Regions from separate parts of the Massilia sp. 9096 genome, predicted to be linked through region 1. Evidence: predicted binding sites of a transcription regulator. Region 1 holds the regulator's gene; the other holds the start of a gene.
What was found. The regulator LexA, encoded in region 1, represses DNA repair genes until DNA is damaged. The targets are predictions, from matches to a motif close to ACTGTATNNNNATACAGT.
Positions count from the first base shown of each region.

Region 1 (3,207 bases):
CGCTTGAGTTTTTCTTTGGCTTTGTTTTTGTCGAACTTTTTACCGAATGCCATTTGAGGCTCCTGTATCTAAAAACGTGCGCGCTTTATTTAAGCGACGCCACTGAAATCAATGATGTGAAACACAAGGGCTTTGCTGTTGCGGTTCTTGCGCGCCAAAAACCCCTTGAAGCGGTGCACCGCGCCGAGTTCGGCGCTGGCGAACCGGCCGGAGATTTCTCCGGCGGCGACCGCCGCGATCTCGAACTCGACCGACCGTTCCAATCCCGCTTCCATCTGCTGCGACCCGTGCTGCAGGGTGCCGCTGACGATGGGGATGCCGGCCGGGGTGTAGCGCAGGGTATCGCGTTCGGCGATGCTTGCGACCAGCAACAGCTCGTTCACTGCCCTTTCGCGCTCGCTAATCGAAATGAGCGAGAATTAAGCGTTGGCGGCCGGAGCAGCTGCCTGCTCGGCGCGGTGGCTCTTGGCGGCGTCTTCGCGCTGGACCGACTTCATCATCGGCGACGGGGCGGTTTCGGCCTTCTTCGTCTTGACGGTCAGGTGACGCAGCACGGCATCATTGAATTTGAATGCGGTTTCCAGCTCGACCAGGGTCTCGTTGTCGCACTCGATGTTCATGCAGATGTAATGTGCCTTCGGCAGATTGTCGATCTGGTAAGCCATCTGGCGGCGGCCCCAGTCTTCGACGCGGTGGATGTTGCCGCCGCGCGAGGTGACCGTGGTCTTGTAGCGCTCGATCATCGCCGGAACTTGCTCGCTTTGGTCCGGGTGGACGATAAACACGATTTCATAATGACGCATATAACACTCCTTGAGGACGTTTAAACAGATGCCCACCTCGGCGTCAGGACGAGTGTGGGAAGGGAAAGCCCGACATTATAACGCAAAAAACGTCAAGGCCCAAATGCTTTGTGGATATGCCATCCCGATTACGCCCTTTTGTCTTTAGGTCAAAAAAAACCACGAAAACCCGTGCTGCCCCTTGCGCGCCGCGCCATACTGTACAAAAATACAGCTTGTCCAGATCCAACGAAAGCAAACCCCCATGCTGAAGCTCACTGCACGGCAAGAACAGATTCTCAACCTGATCAAGGAAGCCATCGACAACACCGGCTTCCCGCCGACCCGCGCCGAAATCGCGCAGGAACTTGGCTTCCGCTCGGCCAACGCCGCCGAGGAGCACCTGCAAGCCCTGGCGCGCAAAGGCGCCATCGAGATTTCGCCGGGCACCTCGCGCGGTATCCGCCTGGTCGGCCCGGCCGCCGAAGCCGCCCCGGCGCCGCTGCCCATGATGCCGCCGCCGCACCTGATGTCCCTGCCCCTGGTCGGCCGCGTGGCCGCAGGTTCGCCGATCCTGGCCCAGGAACACGTCGAGGCCAATTATTCGGTCGACCCGGCCATGTTCTCGAGCAAGCCCGACTTCCTGCTGAAGGTCAAGGGCTGGTCGATGCGCGACGCCGGCATCTGCGATGGCGATTTCCTCGCCGTCAAGAAGGTCGATTCGGCCAAGAACGGCCAGATCGTCGTCGCGCGCATCGGCGAAGAAGTCACCGTCAAGCGCTACCGCAAGACCGGTGCGACCATCGAGCTGCTGCCGGAAAATCCGGAGTTCTCCATCATCACCGTCAATCCGCAAACCGACGAGTTTGCGCTCGAGGGCCTGGCGGTCGGCCTGCTGCGCTCCTGGCACTGAGCGGTATTCAGGCCGCAGCCGCGCCGGCCCCATGCCGGCGTATGACGCATAGTTATAACGCGTACAACGACAACGGCCCGCTAACCGCGGGCCGTTGTGGTTTGCAGGGCACAGCGCAGCGCGATCAACGCTTGGCGTCGACGTCGGGCGGCGGTGCGCTGTTGACGATGTCGTTGTGTTCCTTGACCCAGCTCTCGGTCGCAATGCGCCAGGCATTGTAATCGGCCAGCACCATGTTGCCGGCGACCTTGATGTCCTCGGCAGCGCGCTCGCCGACGTCCTTCAGGTGCGCCTCGGCGCGCTCGGTTTCTTCCTTGGTCAGCAGCGGCGCGATATCCTTGGGAATCAGTTTGGTCAGCGGCAGGGATTCGTTGAGGTGGACGACCGCGCGGTTGTGGCAGGCTTCCCAATCCTTCATCTTGGCGCTGTAGCGCTCGATGTCTTCGTTCACCTTCGACACCGAGGGAAAGCGCGGCGCCGGGCAGCGGTAAGCGCCGCCGCTCAGGTCGGCGCCGTCGTATTGCGTGAGCCAGTAGTCGATGTCGGCGCGATGCTCGCCGCGCTTTTTCATCATGTCGAGCGAGGCGATCGCCACCTTGTTGCCCTTCGCCGCCGCCTTGCCCCACCACAGCGCCGCCTTGTCGGCGTCGACCGCGCCGGCTTCGCCGTAAAAATACATCTCGCCCAAGTGCTGCTGGGCCATCACGTTGCCGGCGTTGGCCAGTTTGGTGTACTTCTGCAACGCTTCGGGATAAGCCTTCTTGGCGAACAGGGCGTCGGCGTCGGACAACTCGTCGGCCGAGGCAGTGCCGCACAGCAGGAGCGCGGCGCACAACAGGACTGTCTTCATGGCGGTTTTGCGTTTGAGCATAATTCAAGGAAATGCGAGTGTGCGGCTATCTTACGCGCCAGCAATGGTGCCGTCAGTATTTATCGGACGTCAACTTATGCATCCGGAAACAATACGGTACACACGCCTTCGCTTTGCGACTCTATACTTGCTTGATCGTTATTGATGAGGCAATGATGAACCCTTCCCGCTTTGTGAGCGCCGTCCTTATCGCCTGTGCGGTAAGCGCCGTGGCGCATGCCCAGACCGCCGAGCGCCCCGCCATCAAGGAAGGCGACAAGTGGCGCTTCCTGTCCAAGGTCGAAGAGCTCAAGAACGGCACGCTGACCTCGTCGAGCCGCGAAGTCGATGCCTGGGTGACCCGCGTCGGCTCTCATTCCTTCATCCAGGCCACCAAACCGGTCGACAGCAACTTGCCGCCGCGTGAAGCCGACATCAACCTGGACTGGAGCAGGTCGCAGATACGCGACGGCGCGGAAAAGATCGTCGGCCGCCCTTACCTGTATCCGCTCAAGCCGGGTTTGAGCTGGGACACGGACGCAACCGACCCGCATCCAGCACCGGGCGTCAAGACGCTGCGCAACAAGTTGCATTTCACGGTGCTGGGTTGGGAAGAGGTGAAGGTACCCGCAGGGTCCTTCAAGGCGCTGAAGATCGAAACG
Region 1 covers NZ_JQNN01000001.1:2,823,285-2,826,491, forward strand. The annotation lists gene rpsR (30S ribosomal protein S18) at 1-53, opposite strand, end outside; gene priB (primosomal replication protein N) at 90-383, opposite strand; gene rpsF (30S ribosomal protein S6) at 420-803, opposite strand; gene lexA (transcriptional repressor LexA) at 1,048-1,695, shown strand; gene FA90_RS12070 (sel1 repeat family protein) at 1,820-2,545, opposite strand; gene FA90_RS12075 (hypothetical protein) at 2,719-3,207, shown strand, end outside.

Region 2 (3,207 bases), 2.5 Mb from region 1:
GGCATGCTCAACCCTCTCGAACGTCTCGATGCGCGCCGAAAACACATCGGGAGTTTGAATCCACTTATGTAGCTCGGGCGTCAAACCATATGCGCAGTCCAAGTCGTGAACAAGGTCTTTGCTGGTACGCCGTATCAGGCCTGCCCTAGGCAGTCGGCGGAGAGCGCCTAGTGACCGCGCTCCGATGCCATCGAACCATGCGTGATGCTGGCGAGTTGACGGCAGTAGTTCTACCTGTAGGCGATTGAGAAAGCGCTCCGTCGTATCGTTTGATAGCGCACGCCTTCGCAGAACAACCTGCTTTACCCGCTGCTGTCGCGCAAAGAGCCAAGCAGCTTTAGCAGTCGGCGCCGCGCCGAGCTGAGCATTGAATCCCAGTGTCGACACGCTTTTTATAACTCGATGGCAGATTTCAACAGGTCCGTTGAAAAGGCGAAGGCTCGCGGTGACATCCAGCAAAACACTTTCCGCGTCTAGAAACGTCACCTCCGGCGTGTACTGCATTAGAGCCATCGCCACAGCATCCAATCTCTGCTGCTCCAGGTCCAGCTTGCGCTCAAGCTGGATGGTTGAAGGTGCAACAGCAGCTGCTCCGGCTGCCCGCATACCAACATGAACGCCTGCCTGCGCTGCCTCGAGTGACCGTGAGCATACGACACCGTCATGGACGACGACGTACGCCCCAGGCTCAGACCAACGCGGCCGCAACGCTTCGAGCGGTAGTAACGGCAGGTACACGCACAACATTAGTTTCATGTTCAGTGTCCAGGTGCTTGCGGCCAGCCGGCAGGCCTTCCAGAGGTACGAAAATAGGAGCGTCGCAGTGCGGGCCGCGTCGTTTGACGATGTCCACGCTGACCCCGCCAATCGCCGGCCTCAAAGCAAGTCTGAGTGGCGAGGGCGACGCATCAGAACAATGTGTCAGCGGCCGAATTAGCCAGAACCACGTGTCTGCCCCTTGCGCCACTAAGTTCAGGCGCCGCAGGGCTTCAGGCCGGATATCTCGCTGCCACAGCACGACCGCGCCGCATGAGCCATTCTTCAAAATCTGCTCTGTCGACCACAGCGCATCGGCTGAGGTCTCTGGCCGAACCCAGAAAATGTTTTTCTCATTGAACTGCCACTCCCGTAGTGCCATCGCCTGAGGTAAATACGGTGGCTGCACGAGCGCTATCCGCCTATCTGCGGAAAGGCGTTTAAGCGTTGGCCTAAGTAACTGGATTTCGCCGATGCCGGCTTGCTGCACTAGGAGTTCTACCAACGACGACCGAGGCCATCCGCGATTTGGTAGCTCACTGTCCAGGTCTTCATCGCCTGTCGAGCATGTTGTAGCTCTCGACACTGCCAGTTCACTTGCGCGCCACACGTTGCGCATGGCATCGTGAAGAGCGTCGTGTGCTAAGTCGGTTACGGCAAGTGAGTGAGTTAGCATGGCGTCCTTGTCACAATATCACTGTATATCCGTACAGTATATTCTTGAGATGGACAAATGCGCAAGTTCTATCAGTTGACGTGCGTCAACATCGGTGGGTCATTGAAGGAGTTACCCGATAAGCTTGTTGATATCGGCGTCGAGTGAAACTAGACGCTTACACAACGGGACTAGCTGAACACATGGGTCAAGATTCGGACAAAAATTGGCACGTTCCCGACTGCCGGCCGGGGCGCCAAGTGAAGATTGCCCGATAGCAATACAAGTGCGCTCGCACCCGCAAGGGCGTTCAGGTAGCACGACCACGTGCCTAAGCGCGATTTATGTCACTGGCCGTCACGACGAGTTGCCGCATTACAGGATAATGGGCGCCAAGGCATGAGCCCAGATGGAAACGGCGACGAGGCCATTCGGTATGCTCAAGACTCAAAGGGCTTAAACGCACCACTGACGACCGTTGCTGTGTTCTGCGAGAGCGTTCTGCTCGACTGCGGATTCTCGGATGAGGCATCCGCGCTCGAAGCGGTTGAGGCGAAGTAGGCGACGTCCAATTTTGCTTACTTTACGTCCGGCGCTTTAAACACCGTATCCAGCGGGCTCTGAACTGAAGTTGATTCGCTGCGAACAACGTTATTCCACCAACGACATCGCATTAATGATTTTGTCCGTCTCGCCATACGCACTGACAAAATAACGGTAGTCTTTGGGAGAAATAAATGACAGATTTTCCGAGCGCCCTGCAATTCGGCCGTGGGTAGAGTAAGAATACTGCGCAACGCTTTTAGCGACATGCCGGAGTTTTTTCATTTTTGTCTCCGACGTAATGGGGTCACGATACTTCATCAGGTCCACTTCCCGCGCGCAATCATGAATCAACCCCAGTCGATACATGTGTTCGAGAGCCGGAGTCATCAACATCACCTCATTTAATCGCTTTGCTTGGCGCAACAATTCACGGCACTTCTTCTGCTCAATAATAAAGTAACCAAACGGGATATATTGCATTTCGTGATAGGCAAAATTTTCGTCAAGCTTGATATTTCCCTCCTTACGGTCAAGCCCGTCAAGCATTGCTTTCATTAGCGGATGCGGTCCCCTTGCGAGCACTTCGAGTCCTAACTGTCTCGCACGAGCCAAGTCCCGAACCTCCGGTGACGCTGAAAGGAGCCAAGCAAGCCGGCTAACCATTTCGATATCGTCTAGCCTCAGCTGCAGAGCCTTTTCCACCATTGCGGCGGCCTGTCGTAGGGCTGCACCTTTGTCCTCCCCTCGGCGTTTGTGGCGGTACCATGATGCAAAGTTTCGCCACGCTGAAGCTACCGCTATGTACAAGTAGGCATCCTGCAACTGTTCAGCCCTGGCCGAAAGCCAGTTTATGTCCTCAAGCATTTGGGCGGCTCCGGTTGTGCGTGTTTCGTCGCCTTGCATCTGAGCGAAATAACCGAGGGCCTCACCAAAGGCGCGCTGCGCGTAGTCGCGGACCGACTCAAGGTCATCCTTTGCGGGCCGCAAGGGCCGTTGCAAGACATTTGTGCGGTCACCGACAGCAATGGGCACGGAATCGCCGTCGCTCCCGGCGTAAGGTAAAGTTCTCATCGTTCTTGCTCTCTCTCACGCTATTTACTGACTTAAATTTGCATCTGCCTCAAGCAAATCGACATAAGTTCATTTTTTGGAAATTAGTTTCGTGTCACGTCCTTGGAGCTCAATCGTCTTTGCTCCGTCCATCGAGATTTTAAGTATGTTACACAGACGCTGTTTCTCAGCCGCGTCCG
Region 2 covers NZ_JQNN01000001.1:288,193-291,399, reverse strand. The annotation lists gene FA90_RS01280 (DNA polymerase Y family protein) at 1-756, opposite strand, end outside; gene imuA (translesion DNA synthesis-associated protein ImuA) at 689-1,375, opposite strand; gene FA90_RS01275 (hypothetical protein) at 2,063-3,028, opposite strand; gene FA90_RS01270 (metallophosphoesterase) at 3,098-3,207, opposite strand, start outside.
Region 2: the regulator LexA is predicted to act here: its motif matches at 1,453-1,470, upstream of imuA (translesion DNA synthesis-associated protein ImuA).